3 regions of the Lysinibacillus sp. genome follow, and region 1 is predicted to be linked to each of the others. Evidence: riboswitches for the same ligand, from Rfam matches in the RefSeq annotation. Region 1 holds a riboswitch; each other region holds the start of a gene.
The links. A riboswitch is a leader RNA that binds a small molecule or an ion and turns the genes downstream of it on or off. The one in region 1 is predicted to bind cobalamin.
Positions count from the first base shown of each region.

Region 1 (8,309 bases):
AATCGCTCCTGCAAATTTCAAGTCTTTTTGCAGTTCATTTGGTAGTTGCGCTAATTGTTCATTTGTAAACGGAACCGAAGAAAGAAGCAGGCTCATCACTTCATCATTGCCTTCTTGCTTATAGTAGTAGTAATCTACATCATCTGAATAAATGAGATGATCTTTGTAAGTAGTACCCGGTTGAATTTTGAGGGCTTTTGCTTCCTCATTATTTTCCGGATTATAATCTGCTGGAATTTCACCTATTTTACTAGTTTTCAATGTGTAAGGATCAGCAGAACGTTCACCAGCATTAACAACAGCTACTACATATGTTTTGTCCTTTTTTAATGGAATGACCTTTGCTTCATTTTCATTACCGGCTGAACCAAGTAGTAGTGCTAAAATGCCGAGATCATTTGTTAAGGAAGAAACCGGAATTAATTCCTTTGCTTCCTCGTCATATTCAAACACTGTACCCGTAGGCATTTGGTTTGTACCTTTGTTAAAGCTAAAACTATAGAGAGCGTCTTCCTTCGCTTTAAATGTGAAGAAATCTTCATCATATTCAGTTTGGAAATAAGCTTTTTGATCTTCGCCGATATCAAAGCGTATCGCCTGTTTCAGAATTTGATCAACATTTTCAAGATTGCCCGACGTCATAGGTGTCATTAACATACTCATCAGGCTATCCATTTCATTGCGTTTTTTTATGTTACTTGGTGAAATAGGTACTTGTTCCTCTGGGACGTTTTCTTCTAACATGGCTTCATCTAAAGGTAGTCCATCCTCGTCAGGAGGAAGGGTCACCACTTCACCTTTTAATGTGTAAGGAATCATAGATTCACTGATCGTTTCCTCTTTTTCAATGCCACCACTAAAGAACATCTCCATTGAAAACTCACTATTACTCTCATTAGATACACTTAATACGTATTCTTGATCTGGAACAGCATCGATTATCATGCTGACTGCTTCACCTTTCGCTGCACCATAAGCAGATTGTATTGGATAAGCTTCCTCTTCTTCAACTTCCTCATTTTCAGCTTTGCCGGCTTCTTGTGGTGGTATTGGAGAAAGGTCATCTTTTAGATAAAGCTCCATAGAAGCGGTAACACCTGGAATCCCAGTAAGATCAAATTTTAACGTCGTAGGTTTTTTTACAGAAAACGTGAAATAATCTTGATCTTGCTGTTGATCTTTTGACAGAAGGGTATAGTTTTTGCCTGCTGTACTATATGGGAACTTTTTAATGGGCTCCATTGCAGACTTATCCAATGTATCGATTGGCAGGTCCTTCGTCGTTTGTGCTGTAAAGACATAAGTAGATTTACCTTTTAAGCTATAGCTGCCATTATGATCTTTAACACCAACTAATAGTGTGCCTTTTTGATCTGCTTTAAATAAATATCCTTCTTTTTTACCTACACGAACATCATTCACATTGATCGGTTCTACATCACCAATCCCACTATTTGGGTAGAAATATAGGTCAAAGGCATAATCATATTTATCAGCACCTTTTAATGTAAGCTGAGCATATTCATCCTGGTCTAATTCAACCTTGTACCATTTTATCTCGTCCTGTTGCTCAAATACACCTTGTTCCGTGTTCAACTTATTTTTAGCTAGTACTTTGGCATTTTTAAGCTGATTTTCCTTAGTCTCTGAATAATGCTTAGGCAGTTTATTTAAATCAAACTGTAATGCTTTTACAGGATCTACAAGCCCATGACCATACGTAAGATCATAACCCTTCTCGCCCAAATCTTGTGCTGTCATTTCCAGAATGGCTTCTATTTCATGCGGCTTTAAATTTGGATATTTTGATTTAAGAAGGGAGACAATACCTGCCACGACTGGCGATGCCATAGATGTGCCACTAAATTTGACAAAGGAAGAACCTTTTTTCCCATCATGAACCGTACTATATATTTCCTCACCAGGTGCCACAACATCAACGGACGGTCCGTAATTTGAATAACTTGATAGCTTGTTGCGATCATTCGTCGAACCAACACTAATGACACCTTCGAATGAAGCGGGGAAGGAGTAATCATCTGTTGATTCATTTCCAGCAGCAGCCACAACTGTTATTCCACTATCAATGGCTTTCTGAACAGCTTCCTTCATCAGTGGAGATTCCCCATAGCCCCCTAGACTCATATTAATGACATCGGCACCTTGCTCAATGGCATAGAGAATGCCCTGTGCAATAATGAAATCATTTGCGCCCTCTTTGCCATTGAATACATCAATTGGCAGTAGCTTTGCTTTTGGATTAATCCCGTGTCCACCAATACCATTATCTTTTGCTGCGGCGATAATTCCCGCCACATGTGTTCCATGGTCGCCTGGATAAGTAGCATTTGCAGGTGCTGCTGCATTATAGGGTGGGAGTACTTGAGATTTGAGATCGGGGTGTTTAAAATCGACACCAGAATCAATGACAGCAACTTTTACATCATGATCGCCAGCTAATTGGAGTGCTTGATCCATTTGCAGTAGACTTAAATGATACATCTCTTGTTTTTTTGGATCTATGTCTTTAGTGAAAGAATGATATACATAGCTAGGGGATACACTTTTAATCCCGTTTTGCTTTAAGTAGTATGAAACGGCCTTTTCGATTGTTACCCCTTTGTTCAGTTGAACTACATCGTAACCTAAAGAAGGAATAGAGCGGATGACTTTAGAGCCAATTTTTTTATGTACATTTTTATCAAGACCTGAATGCTTGATAACAATTGTATCCTTGCTCATCCATTTTTCTTCATTCTTTTCTATTTGTTTCGAACTGTTTGCCAGCACATTTTTTGCTGTATGTTGTGGTGTCTCAGCAAAGGCAGAAGCGGTAGGAACCATTAGTGCAGCGGATGCTACAACTGCGACAGATTTGTTAAACCAACTTTTCAATTGTTATCTCTCCTTGGGGTTGTAAATTTAGTCTCGACTATACATATACGAATAAAGATTAGTAAAGTTTCGTAATTGAGGAAAATTTTTCTCTAGCAATCAATTTGGTCAATTAATTTTTCTATATCTTTTTTAGAGCGAGGCATACGGATGCTTTCCTGCACTAATTTCTTTTTTTGGAATGCTAAGACCATTTCTAAAACCCATGGTCGTTCTAGATGAGCTTGTGTTAGCAAATCTTCATCATAAAACAAGGTGATAGGATCGCCATTATAAATAATTGATCCACCCTCCATAACAATAATTTGATCCGCCCATTCATAAGCAAGAGAGAGATCATGAGTAGCTAGTAAAATCGTTCTTTTACCGTCTGCTAATTTAGCTAAAGTTTGTAAAACTTTTGAAGAATAATAATTATCAAGACCAGCTGTTGGTTCATCTAACAGGAGGACAGAGGGCTCCATCGCTAACACACCTGCCATTGCCACACGTTTTTTTTGACCTACACTTAAAAAATGAATCGGTTTTTCGAGTAAATTTCCCACTTCTGTCTGTGCAACAGCCCATGCTATTTTTTCTTCAACTTTTGCAGTAGACCAACCAAGGTTCAGTGGTCCAAATGCGATATCTTGCTTGACAGTGCCTGAAAAAAGTTGATGATCCGCATCTTGAAAAACGATGCCGACTTGCTGGCGAAGTGCCTTTAATGCCTTTCGATTGTATTGAAGCTTATTTCCTTCAAATAATATCGTTCCAGCAGTTGGCTTCAAGATGCCGTTCAGATGCTGAAATAAAGTCGATTTTCCAGCACCATTATGACCTAGGATGGCGATTTTTTTTCCTTTAGGTATGTGTAAGGTAATGTCTGTCAGAGCCTTCGTTCCATCAGCATAGGCATAGGACAGCTGATTTAGTTCAAAATAACAGTTTTTCATGAGAAGTATCCTCCATATACGATGAGCACTAGAAAAATAACGGCCATGCCTAGCCAGTTTTTCTTGCTATAAGAGCTCGTCTCTTGCCAATAAACGCTTTCACCGCCCCGTGACTGCATGGCATTGTTGAGCTCTCGACTACGCTGAAACATTTCAACAAATAGTGCCGCAATAAGCATAGATATAGAGCGTAGCCACTGCATAGGTGAATGGTAGCCAAGCCTGGCCTGCTGGGCTAGATGAATTTTTTGCATGCTCCCTAAAAAAATAAAGATAAAATGATAGGTTAATTCTACTAGCTCGACTAGGAGTGAGGGAAGTCGCCATTGTCGTAGCACAAAACAAATTCCTTGTACGGATGTGGTCAAAATTAAAAAATATAAACAGCTAATACTGCCAAGAACGATAAAGAACAAGTGTTGCGCAGTTAGGACACTTGCTTTCCCGATGAATATTGTCCAAGCCATCCACGTGAAAGACCAAACATGCGCAGGTAAGACAGTGGTTGAAGGTGTAATAGCTAGTAAAATGGATACGAGACTCGTCAGCAAGAAAAAAGCTGGTAGTAATAGTAATTTAATATAGTATTTAAGCGGGATTTTCGCACCTATAATGATAAAAGCACTCATTACAAAAAATGTAATGAGTGAAAGACGTTCATCTTTCATGATAAGCGTTACTAGAAGTAGTCCAAGTGAAAAGATCATTTTTTCAAGTGGATGAACGAACGCTAGCTTATTGAGGTAGGCATATTTATCAATGAGCAACATGTTGGTTAACCTTCTTTATGTTTGCCGCGCATATAGCCAATGAAGTAGCCAATAAAACCAGCACCAATAGCGGCTTGTAGGACGAATAATAAGCTTTCGATTTCACCACTTGGCGGCTCCCATAAGCTGTCGAACCACGGTTCATATTCTGCATCGATTTCTCCAATAGCAGCTTCTGCTTCTCCATCAGCACCACCAAATTCTGCTCCTTTTTGGATGAACAGTGGGATGATGGCTAACAGCACTACAATCACTAATAGCAATACATTACGTTTCATTTTAATGTGCCTCCTTTGTAGAGAAAACACGTAAAGTTTTTAATTCGCTGACATTGTATTTTTTCAAGAAATTCATCACAATGACTGTTAAAATTCCTTCACTAACGGCTAACGGAATTTGAGTTAAGGCAAAAATTCCTGCGAACTTTGTAAAGGATGCCATAAAACCTCCAACCTCTGAAGGGAAGGCTAGTGCTAGTTGGACAGAAGTCACAATATATGTACCTAAGTCACCAAGCATAGCGGCAAAGAAAACGGCAAGTGAAAATGACAACCCTATTTGTTGAGCCCCTTTAAAAACAAAGTAAGCAATAAACGGACCGACAATAGCCATAGAAAAGGCATTGGCTCCTAAAGTAGTGATACCACCATGCGCTAATAGTAATGATTGGAATAATAACACAATCGTCCCAATGACACTCATTGCTAAAGGTCCAAATAAAACTGTTCCAAGTCCAACGCCAGTTGGGTGGGAGCAGCTCCCGGTAACAGAGGGGATCTTTAAGGCCGATAGCACAAAAGCAAAGGCTCCTGAAAGCCCTAAGAGCATTTTTGTTTCAGGGTTTTCTTCCATTGTTTTTCGAATGGAACGCAATCCTAGAATAATAAAGGGAGTCGTGATGACCCACCAAAAAATGGCCCATTCAATGGGTAAAAAGCCTTCCATGATATGCATAGCAAAGGCTCGGTTTGGCACGATTAACAAGGCCAATAAAAAATAACTAAGTTTCCACCATGAAAATGTCAAAAGCTTTCCTCCTAACGATTAGTTTTTTAAGAATGTAGCGTGCGTAAAATAAAAAAGCACTTCTCCGCTGCTGGAAAAGTGCATAGCTAAAAAAAGCAAATCATTCTCATCTGCTAAGCCGCACACCTATCCTCGTAGGTTGAAACGATCACCTTTTTTTCGGCAGGTCTCCTGGCTCTAGTTCAACACTTTATAGGTCTTCCCATCATTGGACAGTGACATTATCTATAAAGCTCCCTATTACAGTGGCGGGACCGCGCCGGATTCAAACCGGCTTCCCTTTTAAGTAAAATGGCAAGCATTTTACACCGAAAAAACATAAAGTTGTGAGATTTCACGACAAAGTGTAACATAAATTTCCATAATTGTGCTAGATTTTTTTATATAAAAATTTTTAATTGCATATCCATATAGAAAATTTAGATAGAAGTAAGGAGAACTTAGTTTTTTAAAGAATAAGATTCGAGCAAAATTGATAAATTTGTCATAAATTTTTAAAGAAATATTGAAATTTTAAAATAATAAGATATGATAGAGACAGTTTTCTAAACAATTGAAGAAGATAATAAATTTCATATAAAACGTCAATAAGTGCTCGAATAGCTCGAGATAATAGGGAAATTGGTGAAAATCCAATACAGCCCCCGCTACTGTAATAGCTGATGAATTCGCAGGTACCACTGGTGAAAACTTGGGAAGGTGCGATAGTAAAATGAAGCTTAAGTCAGGAAACCTGCTTATTTGATTGTGCATGCAAACTTTTCGGAGGGAGAAGTTGAAGCGAGAGCGAGTACCTGTATTTTATTCTATTCGTTTTTATTTGGCTTCTACAAAACCTTTACTCTTCGTTAAGAGTGAGGGTTTTTTCTTTTTCCAGAAAGCAAATGAGGGGAGACAGAAGATGACAACATGGAATTTAGAGGGGATGAAAACACATCTCTTTATTTGCAATGGCAGTAGCTGCATGAGAAAGGATGCTGAGGAAATTACCTTAGCCATTCGAGATGAAATACAGCGACAAGCACTCGATCAGGAAATACATACGACAAGAACGCGCTGTAATGGACGATGCAAGGATGCTTGTGTAGTCATCGCCTATCCACAAGGAAATTGGTATCGAGTGCCATCAACAGAGCATGCAAGAATACTCGTACAAGATTTACATCATGAAACATTATACAACGAACATGTCTTTACACTTCGGGAAGGTACATTACAGCGTACAGCACAAACGACAGCCATTAAAGGGATCGAAAAGGTGAAAGAGGGGTAACAGCATGGCGCAAAAAGGGAAAATTTTCGTAGTGGGCTTTGGACCTGGAGATTTTAAGCATATTACGACACGAGCAGTAGAAGCTTTACAACAAAGTGATATGATCATAGGCTATAAAACCTATGTAGAGCTTATTCAAGATTTAGTCAGTGCAAAGTCTATTGTCAGTACCGGAATGACAGAAGAGGTATCACGTGCTCAAGAGGCTGTTCGTCAAGCAGAAGCAGGCAGCATCGTCTCCGTAATTTCGAGTGGGGATGCGGGCGTATATGGTATGGCGGGATTAGTGTACGAAGTGTTAATCGAATTAGGCTGGACAGAAGCTACAGGCATTGAAGTAGAAATAGTTCCTGGTATTTCAGCAATCAATTCATGTGCTAGTTTACTAGGGGCTCCGATTATGCATGATGCTTGTACCATTAGTCTGAGTGATCACCTAACACCATGGAATTTAATTGCAAAGCGTGTCGAGGCTGCTGCAATGGCTGATTTTGTTATTGCTTTATACAATCCTAAAAGTGGTAGGAGAACAAGACAAATTGTAGAAGCACAACGAATTCTCTTAGAATATCGCTCGCCAGACACACCAGTAGGACTTGTAAAAAGTGCCTATAGAGAACGTCAGGAAGTGACGATGACAACATTAGCAGAAATGCTCGAACATGATATTGGTATGCTGACAACCGTGATTATCGGGAATTCATCGACATTTTTCTATGATAATAAAATGATTACGCCACGTGGCTACCAGCGTAAATATACACTTGGGGAAGAAAAACAGCCATTACGACCACATCAGCGTTTACGTGAAGAAAATGAGCCGTGGGCAATGAACCAAGAGACAGGGACTGCACGTGATGACTTTGCAGCAGACCCTAATGCTGGCCGATTTAATAAACCCAGTGTAGCGGCTACGCCTCGGCCGAAAAAAACAGCGCTTGAAATGGCAACAGCGGCACTCGCCATGGTGAAAGGAACAAGTGCAATTAAGGTCACGCCGCCGAAGCTTGTGCAGCAAAAAATAGAATCTATTTTTGAGCTAGCAGTAAGTCCAGGGGTAGCCAATAAGTTTTTCACACCACAGCAAATGATGACATTAGCAGAGGTGGTTGGAGAAGAGGGTACGATGGAATATACGCCAGACCATCAAATCCACTTAAAAATTCCGACGACAGAGCCTGAACGCATTACAGAGAAATTACAGGAAGTAGGCTTTTTATTAGCGCCTATTGGGGATGTCCTGTCATTGAAGGCTTGTGATTTTTGCTACGGTGAAAAGGCTGATTCCATTCCATATGCGGAAGAAATACAAGAAAAACTAGGCGGCATGTCCTTACCTAAAACATTAAATATTGGCTTCAATGGCTGTGGTATGGCCTGTTATCGAGCTGTATTTGATGATATTGGCAT
Region 1 is NZ_DAMDAY010000114.1:2,517-10,825, reverse strand. It holds gene RT445_RS19035 (S8 family peptidase) at 1-2,895, opposite strand, end outside; gene RT445_RS19030 (energy-coupling factor ABC transporter ATP-binding protein) at 2,988-3,830, opposite strand; gene cbiQ (cobalt ECF transporter T component CbiQ) at 3,827-4,600, opposite strand; gene RT445_RS19020 (energy-coupling factor ABC transporter substrate-binding protein) at 4,606-4,878, opposite strand; gene RT445_RS19015 (energy-coupling factor ABC transporter permease) at 4,880-5,626, opposite strand; cobalamin riboswitch at 5,771-5,954, opposite strand; cobalamin riboswitch at 6,199-6,381, shown strand; gene RT445_RS19010 ((2Fe-2S) ferredoxin domain-containing protein) at 6,528-6,899, shown strand; gene cobJ (precorrin-3B C(17)-methyltransferase) at 6,904-8,309, shown strand, end outside.

Region 2 (8,309 bases), on a different contig from region 1:
ACAGATGCTCGTGGTGCCATTTTTGGCTTAACACGAGGAACGTCTAAAGAACATTTTATCAGGGCAACACTTGAATCACTAGCTTATCAAACGAAGGATGTACTAGATGCGATGGAGGAAGCGGCTGGCACACCAATTGAAGTGCTGCGTGTAGATGGTGGGGCCGTCAAAAATCAATTTTTAATGCAGTTCCAAAGTGATATTTTACAGCTCCATGTAGAGCTAGCAAAGCTCAATGAATCAACAGCACTAGGCGCGGCCTATTTAGCAGGGCTTGCTACTAGCTTCTGGCCAAACCAAGAGGCTTTATCGGCATTATGGATGAGTGGTCAAACCTACCAACCACAAATGGATGAAGAACAAGCCACAGCTCTTTACACAGGCTGGCAAAAGGCTGTAGAAGCTACACGAATTTTTAAATCATAGCTATTGGGGGAAAAAAGTATGTTTTCATATGAGCATCGTCCAAAAATTTTATATTATCTTGAGCACTATAGCTTTGACGTATTAGTCATTGGTGGAGGGATAACAGGTGCAGGTATTGCATTAGATGCTGCATCGAGAGGACTTTCAGTTGCATTAATAGAAATGCAGGATTTTTCAGCCGGTACCTCTAGCCGTTCGACAAAACTTATTCACGGCGGTTTACGTTATTTAAAGCAATTTGATGTGGGTGTCGTAGCAGAAGTGGGACGTGAGCGTGAGATTGTGTATGATAATGCGGTTCATGTAACAACGCCTGAAAAAATGCTCTTACCTTTATATAAAAAGGGCTCGCTCGGTCCTTTGACAACATCTCTAGCATTAAAGGTATATGACAGATTAGCAGGTGTAAAAAAACATGAACGAAGAACGATGTTAAACGCTCAAGAAACACTAGCATTAGAGCCATTACTCAATCAAGATGGACTTGTTGGTGGCGGCTATTATGTTGAATATCGAACGGATGATGCACGACTGACGATTGAGGTATTAAAGAAGGCTGCTGAATATGGTGCACTGTGTCTTAATTATGCAGAAATGAAGGAATTTATTTACGAAAAGAAAAAGCTTGTTGGCATTAAGGTGGAGGATCATTTAACGGGGAGAATACTCGATGTTCATGCTGCACAAATTGTCAATGCTACAGGGCCTTGGGTAGATGAAGTGCGACAAAAAGATAAAGTAGCTGATAACAAGCAATTACGATTAACAAAGGGTGTTCATATTGTCCTAAAACAAAAGGACTTTCCACTGAAGCAAGCTGTTTATTTTGATATTGCCGATGGGCGTATGGCCTTTGCCATTCCACGAGATGGCAAAACCTATGTAGGGACAACTGATACTGTCTTTGAAGGTGATCCTGTACATCCTATTGCAACCCAGCAAGATGTGGATTATTTAATTGATGCAGCTAAACGTGTTTTTCCAACAGCTACAATTACTAGAGAAACAATTGAATCCACTTGGGCAGGAGTACGGCCACTAATTTATGAAAAAGGAAAGGACCCTTCTGAAATTTCAAGAAAAGATGAAATTTGGACGGCACCAAGTGGTTTAATGACGATTGCAGGTGGAAAACTCACAGGTTATCGTCAAATGGCAGAGACAATTGTAGATAAAATTGTTAAGGTTCGTCGTTATAAGCATGCGAGTGAATGTTTAACTCGTGAGCTATCACTCTCGGGTGCAAAGGGAATCAACGCTATTAATTTCCCTGACTATATAGCCTATAAAGCACGAGAAGGTGTCCAATATGGCTTGAATTATGATGAAGCCAAACAGCTTGTACAAAAGTATGGTACGAATGTTGATGCGTTATTTGATCGTGTGAAATATTTACATGAACATGGCAGTACAATGCCTTTAGCCTTACATGCCATGCTATTGTATGGCATTGAAGCAGAAATGGTCTATACACCGAGCGACTTCTTTATTCGTCGTACTGGCTTGTTATACTTTGATATTGAAGCAGTGAAGCTCTATAAGCAACAAGTGGTTCAAGTAATGCAACAACACTTGAATTATACGGAAGAACAAAAAAATACTTATATAGCTGAATTAGATCAAGCTATCATGGATGCGACAAATTTTGTAAATGAAGGGGAGTAAGGGATGGAGCGTTATATTCAAATGTCGGATGATCAATTTGTCTTCACGCGAACATTGGAGCCATCAACGCCATGCATTGGTCATATACACATTTTGCATGGTATGGCAGAGCACAGTGGTCGTTATGTAACATTTGCCAAAACACTCAATGCATTTGGCTATGCTGTAACGATGCACGATCATCGTGGACATGGTGAAACGGCCGCTTATAATGGCACATTAGGCTTCTTTGCTGAAGAAAACGGCTTTGAACGGGTTGTAAAAGATGCCCATGAAGTGATAATGCAATTACATGCACCGTTTGCAGATGTCCCATTCATTCTATTTGGTCACAGTATGGGTTCATTCATTACACGGCGTTATATTCAACTATACGGAGAGCAAGTTGATAAAGTAATTCTTTGTGGTACCGGAAATGTTACAGCTTTGCATGCAGTGGGAAATATTGTCGCTAAAGCATTAGCGAAGGGACTTGGTAAAGAGTCGGAAAGTAATTTGTTAAATCAGCTGAGCTTTGGTAGCTTTAATAAACAGTTTCCGAATCCAAAAACTGCCTATGACTGGCTATGCTCAGTACAGCAAGAAGTCCAAAAGTATATTGATGATCCCTATTGTGGCTTTATTCCGACCAATCAATTTTTCGTTGATTTAACGACGGGCTTAACAACACTAAATCGTAAAAAAGAATTAGCGAAGGTAAGACAAGATCTTCCTATCCTCTTGATTAGTGGTAGTAAGGATCCCGTAGGTGAACAGGGGCTAGGGGTTTACGCAGTTGCTGAACAATTAACTGCGGTAGGTGTAAAAGATGTAACGGTTTATTTATTTGAGGATAAGCGGCATGAAATTTTAAATGAAGACAATCAAGAAGAAGTCTTTCAAGTTATATTACGGTGGTTAAAAAAATATGATACAAACTAGATTACAGCAGGCAGAGGTCGTAGCTATTGTGGGACCAACTGCTTCTGGGAAAACAGCTTTAAGTATTGAACTTGCAAAAAAATATAATGGTGAAATCATAAATGGTGACTCCATGCAAGTTTATAAAGGACTGGATATAGGGACTGCTAAAATTACGGAAGAAGAGATGGAGGGTATCCCACATCACCTACTAAGCTTTTTAGAGCCGACAGAATCTTTTTCAGTGGCAGATTATCAAAAACTAGTGCGAGCCAAAATTGCAGAAATCCAATCTCGACATAAGTTACCCATTATAGTAGGTGGCTCGGGCTTATATGTACAAGCTGTCTTATATGATTTTCAATTTACTGATGAAAAAGTCGATGAGGCTGCACGTAAAGCCTATTATGATGAATTAGCAAAGCTTGGCCCAGAGGCAATGCACGATAAGTTAAAACAACTAGACCCTCAAACGGCTGAAACGATTCATCCAAACAATACTCGACGTGTGATTAGGGCATTGGAAATGTTAGAATTAAGCGGTGTATCCAAAGCTGCAGAAGCACAAAATCGAGGTGAAGTGCCTCTATACAAGCATGTCATTTTAGGGCTAGGTCAAAATATGTCACGTGAAGTGCTGTATGACCGCATTAACCATCGTGTTGATTTGATGATGGAAAAAGGTCTTTTAGAAGAGGTTAAAGGATTATGGCAGCAAAATATTCGAGGTGTTCAGTCCATACAAGCGATTGGTTATAAGGAACTATATGATTATTTGGATGGAAAATGTTCCCTTGAGGAAGCGATAGACAGTTTAAAACAAAATTCTCGCCGCTATGCAAAAAGACAGCTTACCTATTTCCGCAATAAAATGGATGTCTATTTTATGACGACAGATGAGCAATTATAAAAGTTGACATATTTTCTTGCTAATTAAAGAAATATTTCTAAAAATTACTAATTGATAAATTGGTAGAACGTGCTACTATAGGAATGAAGAGGTAGAAAGTTAGTAGGGAGGCTATTTGATGAAATCAATCAACTTGCAAGATACGTTTTTGAACCAACTACGTAAAAACAGTGTTTTTGTAACTGTATTTCTGTTAAATGGATTTCAGTTAAAAGGGACTGTGAAATCATATGATAATTTTACAGTTTTATTATTAGATGCTGAAAATAAACAGCACCTAATCTACAAGCACGCCATTTCTACATTCGTTCCAGCTAAACAAATAGATTTTTTAGAGACAGAAGCATAAAAAGATAGTATTAAACAGTTAGTGTTCTCCACACTGGCTGTTTTTTTTTCTTCAGGCTATAATGATAGAGGAAATTGATATTTGGAGGACGAGTTTTATGAAATCGATGGAAACAACGCAATTATTAGATCTATTGGATGCCAATGAAGACCTATATATTATTGACGTTCGAGAAGACGAAGAAGTAGCGCATGGCATGATTCCTGGCGCTCAGCATATTGCCCTTGGGACAATCCCAGAGCGTTTAGATGAATTAGATGTAGAAAAGCCGTATATTGTTGTATGTAAGGCTGGTGCTCGTTCTGCGAATGCTTGCGCCTATTTAGAAGCTCAAGGATTTGATGTAACAAATCTTGAAGGCGGCATGCTTGCATATGATGGAGAATTAGAATTTAAATAATGTGATACGTAAAAAGAAAGAGTGCCTACTCTTTCTTTTTTTAGGTCTATTCTTTTAATGAATTCATAATGTAACCAAAGTTTTCTGCAAAATTGTTATAAAGATTCACATTTTTTTGTCCTTTAATCTTTGCAGCATAACTGGCAAAGTTCAAACCAGCCCCGTAAACTTGTAGTGCACCATTCGCAAGATCCCCCTTTTGGAGAAGCTCAATACCATCCTTTAAAAAATTGTCACTTTCATCAAAGTGACACTCCGTAATGTATTTATGTCCGCTATGAAATAATTTTAAATTTTTTATAATTGTATGTGCTGTTTCTTCGCTAATAGATGCGTCGATGTCCATTAATAACTGATTAATTGGTTTTACGAGCTGGGCATACAGGCTATCATGAGTTTCACATGTTTCAGCAATGGCGTTTCTTAATTCTTTTGCATTCATCGTATCTTCTCCTTTTTCATCATTCAGTAATTTACCACATTTTTTCAAAGACAAACTCTCCTGAATTTTCAGAAATATGTTATGATAACATGTAATGAAGGAGGGATTTTGTATGTTTCGATCAATAGCACCCCCAACAATGTCTTTACAGTAGAATCTACTGTTTAGGCATCCGATAACTGATTGCTCATTCTTATTAGATTCTACTGTATAGGCTCAAACTATATGCGTAGAAAGTAGGAATTTTTAATGAGCGGAAAATTAGCATTTGTATTATCTATGGTTATTTTTGGTGCTGTCGGTGTTTTTGCAAGGTATATTCCTTTAGCTTCTAGTGAGATTGCCTTTTGGATGAGTGGCATTGGTGCTTGTTTTTTACTAGTAATTTTTATTTATAAAAAGGAAAGCTTTGCAAGAAGCGCTATTGTCCTGAATAAATGGCCGTTATTAATTTCAAGTGTTGCTTTATGTGGAAATTGGATATTTTTATTTCAGGCGTATAAGGAAACGACCATTGCTAATGCTGCCCTAAGTTATTATTTTGCACCCGTATTGGTCATCTGTTTATCGCCTATTATTTTAAAAGAAAAGCTAGTTGCAAGAAAAATAGTTTATGTTGTTGTAGCACTTATCGGTCTTTTTTTGATAGTGCAAAGTCAGAACGCAGAAAATAGTGGACACTTAATTGGTATTGTCTATGGTCTGATTGCGGCATGCTTTTACACCCTACTAACATTTACAAATAAAAATATTCGCGGGTTAAAGGAACCACATAATACGATTATCCAACTCTGTTTAGCTGCATTTTTCCTCAGCCTCTATATTGTAGGAACGACGGGTTTTCAGGTGATGCAAATAAATTTTGCTTCTATTCTATTACTCATCGTATTGGGCATTGTCCATGCAGGTATAGGGTTTTATTTATTCTTTTTAGGCATGTCACAGCTAAAAGGTCAAAGTATAGCTATTCTTAGCTATATTGATCCACTGACATCATTAGTGATCTCCACGATGATTATTGGAGAAAAAATGACGCTGCTACAACTAATAGGAGCCATTCTCCTATTAGGCTCCACATTACAAAGTGAAATCGAAAAAGTGTAAAAGGGTTTGACAGGAAGAATAAGCTGTCGTAGATTTAAAGTAATTTAATAAAAGCATTAGGTGCCCAAAGGGGAGAATAGGGAATAAAGTGAAAATCTTTAGCGGACCCGCCACTGTATAAGGGAGTTCTATAGTAAATACCACTAGCGCGTTGCTGGGAAGGTGCTGTGGAATGTTGAACTTGAGCCAGGAGACCTGCCTATTTGCTTTAAAAGGTATGGATGATGGAAAAGTCTGTAGTTTATTTGTTGTGACGATAAACTACAGGCTTTTTCTTTTTGTCTTAAAAGGAAAGGAGAAATTATCATGCAATTACTACAAAACACGTTACAAAACATCCAAGGTGCTGACATGAAAACGAGGGAGCAAGCAAGAAAGCGTATAGATGCTCTCTGTAAGCCCCCTGGTAGTTTAGGAAAACTAGAGTCCATTGCTGTGCAGCTTTCTGGGATAACTGGACAATTATATCCGCTCGTTGATAAAAAGGTCATTATTATCTGTGCTGCTGATCACGGTGTTTGTGAAGAAGGTGTAACCACGAATCCACAAGATGTTACGGTCTTTCAAACATTAAATTTCCCTCAAGGTGGTACAGGCGTTTGCGCGATTGCAAACATTACCAATGCCAAGGTGGTCACAGTAGATGTAGGGGTGAAAGAAGAGATTCCACACGGTGCAGGTGTCATCATCAATAAAATTAAGTACGGTACAGACAATATGGCAAAAGGACCTGCCATGTCTAAAGAGGAAGCCATTCAAGCAATTGAAGTAGGAATTCATGTGGCGACAGAGGAAATAGCAAAAGGGGCTAATGTACTTGGCACAGGTGAAATGGGCATTGGTAATACAACACCTAGTGCTGCTATTTTAGCTGTATTGACTGGATGTGATCCAATTGAAGTAACAGGGTTTGGGGCAGGTGTAGGCAATGGAGGCATTGCTCATAAAGCAGCGGTTATTAAAAAAGCTATTGAGGTCAATCAACCAGACCCTCAAGACGGTATAGATGTATTAGCTAAAGTCGGTGGCTTAGAGATAGGGGCCATGGCTGGTATCATACTTGGGGCAGCTGTCCATCGTAAGCCGGTTGTGATTGATGGTTTTATTTCAACTATTGCCGCACTTATCGCATATAAGCTTGAACCGAAAGTAAAAGATTATATTATCCCTTCCCATGCTTCAGAGGAACCGGGTGCTAAAATTGCCGCAGCATTACTCGGCATTGAACCAATGCTACATATGAACATGCGCTTAGGAGAAGGCTCTGGTGCCGCCTTAGCTTTTCCCATTTTAGATGCAGCCTGCTCCATGATGAACAATATGGTGACGTTAGAGGAAGCGATGCAACTATTAGCTAAATAAAAAAGGAATAAGCCCGTATAGTTCCAATACTATTTGGGCTTATTCCCCATTCATTATGCTCGATTTAGCTTACGTAAAGGCAAACGCCATTTCATCATATAGGAAAGAATGCGTAACACTGTGATGATGGCGAATAAAATATAAAGGAAGATGTCTCCTGTAAACACTTCAAATCCAATAATTAGCCCTGCAAGTGCAGCCCAAACACCATACACCTCATCTCGTAGAACTAATGGTTTACGTCTAGCCAATAAATCACGCACAATGCCGCCACCCGAACCAGTTAAGACAGCAGCTACTATCACAGCACTAATAGGCATATCTAATTTCACGGCATACAACGCACCTTGAATTGCAAATGCTGATAAGCCAATCGCATCTGTGAAGTTACCCCAACGATGCCAATGCTGAATCAAATGATGAGGGAAAATAAAAAATATAGTAATCGCTGCTAACGCAATTTGAAACATCATATCCTGCCCCCATAAGGTCGTGACAGGTAGTCCAATAAGTAAATTTCGAATAGCCCCTCCACCAAAAGCAGTTACAATTCCGAGTATATAGACACCGAATAAATCGTATTCTTCTTCCATGGCAATAATTGCCCCAGAAATAGCAAAGGCAATTGTTCCGATAATACTAAAAACCTCCCAAGCCATTCCTTTCACCCCTTCTATTAATAAATAAACTTCTTTTTATGTTAAAAGACTTTTCTTGAAACAAAATCTATGGATTTATGAGCCAAATTCAG
Region 2 is NZ_DAMDAY010000062.1:638-8,946, reverse strand. It holds gene glpK (glycerol kinase GlpK) at 1-426, shown strand, start outside; gene RT445_RS13705 (glycerol-3-phosphate dehydrogenase/oxidase) at 445-2,091, shown strand; gene RT445_RS13700 (alpha/beta fold hydrolase) at 2,095-3,012, shown strand; gene miaA (tRNA (adenosine(37)-N6)-dimethylallyltransferase MiaA) at 2,999-3,901, shown strand; gene hfq (RNA chaperone Hfq) at 4,020-4,250, shown strand; gene RT445_RS13685 (rhodanese-like domain-containing protein) at 4,348-4,650, shown strand; gene RT445_RS13680 (hypothetical protein) at 4,697-5,092, opposite strand; gene RT445_RS13675 (DMT family transporter) at 5,342-6,196, shown strand; cobalamin riboswitch at 6,238-6,413, shown strand; gene cobT (nicotinate-nucleotide--dimethylbenzimidazole phosphoribosyltransferase) at 6,503-7,558, shown strand; gene RT445_RS13665 (trimeric intracellular cation channel family protein) at 7,612-8,217, opposite strand.
Region 2: it holds a riboswitch for cobalamin, as region 1 does, so the genes downstream of both, cobT (nicotinate-nucleotide--dimethylbenzimidazole phosphoribosyltransferase) here and RT445_RS19015 (energy-coupling factor ABC transporter permease) in region 1, are expected to answer to the same signal.

Region 3 (8,309 bases), on a different contig from region 1:
TGGTGTTGGATGAAGATATGAAAGAAAAGGTTCGAGAAGCAGCCTATGGACAATATAAAGTACATTCAGCTTCAGCGGTAATACTTGTATTAGGTGATAAAGAGGCGTATAAAAATACTGCTGAATTAAGTCAAGGTATGGTTGATTTAGGTATTATTACAGCTTGTGAATTAGATGAGCTAGTAGCTGAAAATACAAACTTTTATGAAGAACGTGGGGATGCATTTATGAAAGATGAAGCAATTCGTAATGCATCTTTGTCTGCCATGTTATTTATGCTAGCTGCAAAAAATCGCGGCTGGGACACTTGTCCAATGATTGGTTTTGATGATCAAAAAATGCGTGAACTATTTAATGTACCAGAAACACATGAAATAGCTCTAATGATCACAATTGGGAAAGAAAAAGAAAGTAGTCGTCGTCTTCGTGGTTATCGAAAGCCAGTTGAAGAATTTGCCACTTACTATTAAAGTGGTATAAAATACAATAGCTATACAAATACTAAGTTTAATGTACATTTAGGAGGAAACATCATGAAAGTAGTAGCCATCGTTGGTAGTATTCGTAAAGAATCTTATAACATGCAATTAGCTCACTTTATTCAAAAGCGTTATACAGAAAAATTAGAGCTTGAAGTTTTAAGCTTAAAGGATTTACCAATGTACAATCAAGATATCGAAAATGAAGCACCACAAGAAGTTCTTGATTTTAAAGCAAAAGTAAAAGCAGCAGATGCTGTGCTATGGGTTACACCAGAATATAATGGTACAGTTCCAGGTGTGATGGTTAATGCCATTGACTGGTTGTCTCGTGTAGATAAAGTAATGATTGGTAAGCCATCTATCATTATGGGCGCATCTATGGGGAACTTAGGTACTGTAAAAGCTCAATTACATTTACGTGATATTTTATTCTCTCCTGGTATTAACTCACCATTACTAAGTGGCAATGATGTTTATATTGGTGCTGTTCACACTAAATTCGATGCAGAAGGCAATTTAACAGATGAAGGCACTGTGAAATTCCTTGACGTTGTCATTGATAACTTCTTAAACTGGGCAAAAAAATACATTTAAATTATTCTGACCCATAGGTATTCAATATACTTATGGGCTTTTTTTACTTCTGCATGGATTTTTCACATTTACACGTTATACTTTTAAGAAAAAGAAAAATGGTGGTTATAGATGAGAAAGTTATCACTGAAGTTAGGTATCATTTTTTTCATCACATTATTTTGTATCGAAACATTTATGATGTTTTTTTTACATGCCTCCTTGACTAATTCTCGTGTTGAAGAGGAATTAGCAAGCTTACAAGCAAGGGGAAACTCCCATCGTACAATATTAGAACAGAACTTTAATAACGAAACCTTGGCCCATATAGTACTTATGGAATCGGATGAAAGTACGGATGTAGTGGTTACTAATCATCAGGGAGAAATACTAGCTTCATCGCAACCCCATCCAGAAATTAGAGATATGTTCAGTAAGATAGACGGGGAAATACCTTATAAGGGAAGAGTATTGCAAGCTAACTGGCAAGAGGCTAAGGCTATTGCCACTATCAGTCCTATTAAAGAACAGCAAACAACGATTGGCTACGTTTTTATGTTTCAACATACAGATTCCATCCACGCCTTAATGAAACGTTTAAATAAGCATTTTCTTATAGTTGGCATTGTTTCTGGTCTTGTCACTATAGCGGTGATTATCGTGCTATCTAAAAAGCTTGCAAAACCATTAATCCAGATGAAAGAGGCTACATTGAACATGAGTAAAGGTGATTTTACAGTCGACCTTTCTACGAATTCAAAAGACGAACTTGGTGATTTAGCGAATGCCATCCAACTGTTGTCTAATGACTTAAATCATTTAAGGCAAGAGCGTAAGGAGTTTTTGTCAAGCATTGCACATGAGCTCCGCACCCCACTAACATTTATTAAAGGCTATACCGACATTCTTGCCAAACGGGATTTGATAGAGCAAGATCGTCAAAAGTATTTAGCCATTATAATAGAAGAAACCAATAGACTTTCTCGACTCATCAAGGATTTATTTGATTTAGCGAAAATGGATGAAAACTCATTTGTAATTGAAAAACAATGTATCCAGCTACATTCATTTATTACAAGCATGGAAGAAAAATTACATCCTGCTTTTCAAGAGAAAGGTATATATTTCGATGTACATTGTGAAAAAGGCTTACTTCTATGGGCAGATGAAGCAAGACTAGAGCAAATCCTCCTTAATCTATTAAATAACGCGTTAATCTACTGTGCACCTGGAGAAACCACCTCAGTCACTGTTAAAAAAAACAAAGATGTGATAAGCATCATTGTGAAAGATACAGGAAAAGGGATTCCAGCGGAGGATGTACCTTATATTTTCGAACGGTTTTATCGAGTGGAAAAATCCCGTAGTCGTGCTCTAGGTGGCTCTGGTCTAGGACTTGCTATTGTTAAGGAATTGGTAGAGGCACATGGGGGGAAAGTGAAGGTTAGCAGTGAAATCAATAAAGGGACTACTTTTGAATTATTGTTTAAGGGAGTAGAAGCGAATGAAGACTATTTTATGCATAGACGATGAGCCAAGAATGTTAGATTTATTGACCCTTTACTTAGAGCCTACTTTTCATTGTAGAGCCATGTCGTCCGTTCTAGAAGGACTCGATTATTTAGAAGAAGAGCATGTGGATTTAGTTCTGTTGGATATTATGATGCCGGAGATGGATGGGTGGCAAGCTTGCCAGGAAATTAGGAAGTTTTGGGATGTGCTTATTATTATGCTTACGGCAAAAGGAGAGCATGCTGATATTGTAAAAGGCTTAAACATGGGTGCTGATGATTATATTTTAAAGCCTTTTGATGAGGAAGAGTTATTAGCACGTATACATGCGGTATTAAGAAGGGCGAAAATAGATGAAAAAGTTATATGCTTTGAGGGGCTACGATTAGATAAGGAAGCGTTTGAACTTTATTTTCATCAAAAGGCAATCTCATTAACACCAAAGGAATTTTCCATGCTAGCCTTATTTTTAAATCATCAAAATAAAGTATTTTCCAGAGAACATCTTATCAACACAGTTTGGGGATATAATGTAATGATTGAAGATCGTACGATTGATTCACATGTGCGTAATTTACGAGAAAAATTAAGAAAAAGCGGCTTCCCTGCGGATGATTATTTACAAACAGTATGGGGTATCGGTTATAAATGGCATAAGTCCGCAGCACTTGAACATAAAAACTAGAAAACAACCTCTACCATACCTACTGGGAGAGGTTGTTTAAATTATTTTGAAGTTAACTCTTCTTCTGTTACCCATTTATGATTTTTTACTGCCTCACCATTTAAAGTGGAAGTGTAATCCACCATATAAACAGTTGTTTGTACAGCCTCTTCAATATGGACAAGCGCATTTTCCATACCTTTCATATGCGCTGCATCCGTTTTTACTTCTGTACCAGGAGCCAGAGGTGCTTCTTCGGGATCAATTAATTCTTCGTGAATGACCCACTTATGATTTTTAACAGGCTCTTCACCTGTAGTTGGTTCATAGGAAATAACATAAGCAGTCGTATCATAGGCCCCGACTATTTCTGCTTCTGCACCTTTCATACCGTCCATATGCCCGTTCGTAATAATAGCTGTACTTCCTACAGGAAACTTCGGATTTTCAGCAATTTTTAATGTAGCTGGTACTTCGCCTGAACTTGAATGGTTCATTGTCGAATGATCCATTTCTTCAGTCGTATGATTAGATGTAGACGCAGGCTTCGTTTGATCCTCCGTACAAGCAGATAAAGTAAGTAAAGCTAATACTGATAGTAGTGCCATTGACCATTTTTGTTTGAATATCATGTCATATCCTCCTCACTATTTGCTAATACTGTAGCAAATAAATGTGCAGAAATAATGGACATGATCTACTACCAAAAATCAAATCACATCTTTCATCTAACAAGAAAGATGTGAGGAATTATTTATTGAATGGGCATGATTTTCAATGTTTTTTGTAATCGATAGGCGAAGATGCCAGCGAAAATCGCTAAGATAAAATCTTTTGGTAGTGGGGGGATCATCCAGAGCCAAGCTAGTTTATATGAAAAGACCTCTGGTGCACTTGCCCATAGTTTGTAGGCAAAATACATCCAATTTGTCCCTAGGAAATAATTAAGCGCAGTTGCGATTAACGCTGCCGCAATATAGCTTTTCTTTGTTGCACTTCGTTCTACAATTAGTCCTGCAACAAATGCTGCTCCAATAAATGTAATAATAAACCCAAAGGTAGGGCTTAAAATTTGTCCAACTCCCCCACCAAAACGAGCAAAAACAGGCGCTCCTGCTAATCCTATGCACATATAAACTGTACAGGCGAGCGCACCCTTTCTGCTACCAAGAACCAGTCCTGCTAAAATAGCAAAAAACGTTTGTAGTGTAATCGGTACACCACCCACCATCATAAATGGGGCAAAGGAGGTAATATTAGCCCCTATCATCATAAGTGTTGAGAATAACCCAATATAGGTAATGTCAATAGTTCTTAATTTATGATGACTCTGTTGTGTAGCAGTAGCCATAAATTTCACCTCGTTATAAACCTTCTTACTGCTAGTGTAAAAAACGAATATAATTGTGTCAACCTTATTATAGTTTTAAGTTAACTCAATTATAGTGTAGACTAACTAGTTATAAAAATGTATGATAGAATCGTCACAATTTTATAACTTTAAGTACTATTGGTGTGATATTTTTTGAATGTCACTTAAAAGGGAAGTCGGTGGAAGTCCGACGCTGTCCCGCAACTGTAACGAGGAGTCTTATAATATTTTTTGCCACTGTGTTAGTATGGGAAGGCCATTATAGGATGCTGATTCGAAGCCAGGAGACCTGCCATTAGTAATACCTGTAATGCCCACGAGGATGCAAGCAATTACGGACAATAGCTGGATATTTTCTGACTTTGTTTAATCTAGGGTATTTCTATGCGTATTTTCGTATGGAATACCTTTTTTTTATTGCTTCATCCATCAATACTTAGTAGGAGCTTTAAACGGATGAATAAAAAATTTATGTTTTTTTCCTTAATACTTTTCTTCGTATTAATCGTTTCTATGACAATAGCCGTTATGGTTGGGTCTGTATCAGTTACACCCTTCTATGTATGGAAAGTTATTCTTTCTAAAATCCCCATTATACAAAATGGCATAGAGCAAGACTGGAGTCGCTCACAGGAAATCATTATTTGGCAAATAAGAGCACCACGTGTTTTACTCGCAGCTATTGTTGGAGCTGGTCTAGCTATTGCTGGGGCAGCAATTCAGGCACTTGTGAGAAATTCCATTGCTGACCCTTATATATTAGGGATTTCGTCAGGTGCAGCTGTTGGAGCGACCTCAGTAATTATTTTAGGTGCCTTTTCATTTTTAGGAATCTATGCTCTTTCTGTATCTGCATTTTTAGGGTCATTACTTGCCATTGCGCTCGTATTTTTCTTATCACGAGTTGGTGGTCGTGTCTCAATTTTTCGCTTGTTATTGGCTGGGATGGCTGTGTCCTTTATTTTAACGGCCGTTTCCAATTTCATTTTGATGATGTCGAAACAAGAAGGGGCTTTAAAGGCTGTTATGTTTTGGATGCTAGGGAGTCTAGCTGGAGCCAAGTGGAATAATATTGTAATCCCGGCTTTCATATTCTTCCTCGTATTTGGGCTACTATGGCTACACTATCGAAATTTAAATTTATTATTACTAGGGGAAGAGGCAGCTGTAACATTAGGGGTTAATTTACAGCAATTTCGTATTCAGCTCATTTTACTTGTTTCGTTGTTAACTGGTGTACTTGTCGCAGTCAGTGGCTCTATTGGATTTGTGGGATTAATCATTCCACATATCGTTCGGTTAATTGTGGGGTCAAACTATAAATATGTGATACCTATTAGTGCTTTAATTGGAGGAATCTTTTTAGTGTGGGCAGATGCTTTTGCCCGAATAATCATCGCACCTCAAGAAATGCCAATTGGTATTATAACGGCCTTTTGTGGAGGACCATTTTTTATTTGGCTACTCCGTCGTAACAATTATTCTTTCGGTGAAGGGGACTAACTTATATGACATTAGAAGCGAAGCAGCTATCATTCTCCATTTACGATGAGCGTATACTACATGAAGTAAGTATTCAAATAAAAGAAAAACAACTTGTTGGACTCATTGGCCCTAATGGTAGCGGCAAATCCACATTGCTAAAAAATATGTATCGTCTGCTAAAACCGGAAAGTGGTACGGTATTATTAAACGAACAAGATATTTTAAAGCAATCAAGTAAATCGATTGCTAAAAATTTAGCCGTTGTTAGTCAAGAAACACCTGTTTTATTTGACTTCACCGTACATGATTTAGTCAGTATGGGAAGAACGCCACATAAAAAACTATTGGAGCTTGATCAAGAACAAGATTTCCGAATTGTGGCAGATGCTCTTCTACAAACTGGTATTTCACATTTGGAGAAACGAAGCTTTAGCTCTCTTTCCGGTGGAGAGAAAAAGCGCGTAATGGTTGCACGTGCTCTGGCACAACAAGCTAAGGTATTGATATTAGATGAGCCGACGAATCATTTAGATATACAGCATCAACTCCAGCTTATGGACTTAATTCAAACTCTACATTTAACTGTAGTCGCGGCTTTACATGACTTAAATATCGCAGCAATGTACTGTGATCAAATTTACGTTTTACAGAATGGACGAATAGTTTGTCATGGGACGCCAGAAGAAGTACTTACTCCAACGTTGTTACGGGAAGTATTTCATGTTTTTGCTGATATTCAAATACATCCACTAACTGGTAAACCTTATCTTACATATGTTCCAGACCAATTTGCCAAAAAGGTTAACCAATCATAAGAAAGTTAAAAGTCTATACCTCTACCATCCTTTACAAGGAGTGAATGTATGAAAATAGCCTTTACGAAAATGCATGGTATTGGCAACAGCTATATTTATCTTGATCTTTTCAGGTATGATTATAATGACAATATCTTTTGTGAATTAGCTAAAAAGATAGCAAATGTCCATACAGGCATTGGCTCGGATGGATTAATTATTATTCAACCTTCTAAAATTGCTGACTGTGGTATGCGCATTTTTAATAAGGATGGTACAGAGGGATCTAACTGTGGAAACGGACTTCGCTGTGTTGCAAAATATATTTTTGAACGCCAAATTGTGCGACAAAAGTTTTTTACAATTGAAACAAAAGCAGGCATTATGTACGTAGAGGTAGTGGTTCAGGATAATACAGTCATAGATGTGATTGTCGATATGGGTAAACCTTTATTGTATCGTAAAGATATACCGATGTTAGGTACCCCTAATAAGCTCGTCATCAATGAATTATTTACAGTACCTCCACATAATTTGTTCCTAACAGCGTTGTTTTTAGGAAATCCAAACGCGGTATTTTTTATCGATGATATAGAAAAAGCGCCGTTAAGAACACTAGGAGGCATTATAGAAAATGATGTGAGATTTCCTAATCGTGTTAATGTTGAATTTGTACAGGTCATCCATTCAAAAGCCTTACAATTTAGAGTTTGGGAGCGAGGTTCTGGTGTTACGGAGGCGTGTGGAACAGGTGCTTGTGCTGCAGTAGTAGCTGCTATTTTAAATGGTTTTTGTCAGAGGGGAGAAGAGATAACTGTTCATCTGAGTGGAGGTGACTTAAACATACGATGGGCTGACGATGACCATGTTTGGATGCGAGGCCCAGCGGAGTTTATTGCAGAGGGGATATACGAATTTTTATAGCGTCTAGCAAGTCACATTGTTCTTCGGAGCATGCTTAAAAAATTTACAAGCAATATCACTGAAGTGTAAATGATCCTTGAAGGGATGTGAAGATGGGAAAACTGAGGGCTTATCGGTTTTCTATGTTTTTATTAATTGCCATTCTTCTAGGTGTTATTATTGGCTTGCTTTTTGGTGAGAAGGCTACGGTGTTAAAGCCTTTTGGTGATATTTTTATTAATTTATTATTTATGATTGTTGTGCCATTAGTGTTTTTCTCCATTGCATCCTCCGTTGCTAGTATGGAAAGCCTCAAACGTTTAGGTAAAATTATGGGCTCAATGATGCTCGTATTTATAGCAACAGGCATTATTGCCGCCATTATCATGTTAATTGCTGTTACTATTTATCCCCCTGGGGCTGAGGTATCCGTTCAGATTGTATCCCCTGAAACAACAGAGGATTTAAGCTTTGCTGAACAATTAGTTAACACCTTCACTGTGCCTGATTTTATGAATTTATTA
Region 3 is NZ_DAMDAY010000011.1:30,986-39,294, reverse strand. It holds gene RT445_RS04740 (nitroreductase family protein) at 1-470, shown strand, start outside; gene RT445_RS04735 (NADPH-dependent FMN reductase) at 534-1,076, shown strand; gene RT445_RS04730 (HAMP domain-containing sensor histidine kinase) at 1,188-2,588, shown strand; gene RT445_RS04725 (response regulator transcription factor) at 2,560-3,252, shown strand; gene RT445_RS04720 (YdhK family protein) at 3,294-3,863, opposite strand; gene RT445_RS04715 (biotin transporter BioY) at 3,986-4,582, opposite strand; cobalamin riboswitch at 4,726-4,914, shown strand; gene RT445_RS04710 (FecCD family ABC transporter permease) at 5,060-6,106, shown strand; gene RT445_RS04705 (heme ABC transporter ATP-binding protein) at 6,112-6,903, shown strand; gene dapF (diaminopimelate epimerase) at 6,952-7,806, shown strand; gene RT445_RS04695 (dicarboxylate/amino acid:cation symporter) at 7,899-8,309, shown strand, end outside.
Region 3: it holds a riboswitch for cobalamin, as region 1 does, so the genes downstream of both, RT445_RS04710 (FecCD family ABC transporter permease) here and RT445_RS19015 (energy-coupling factor ABC transporter permease) in region 1, are expected to answer to the same signal.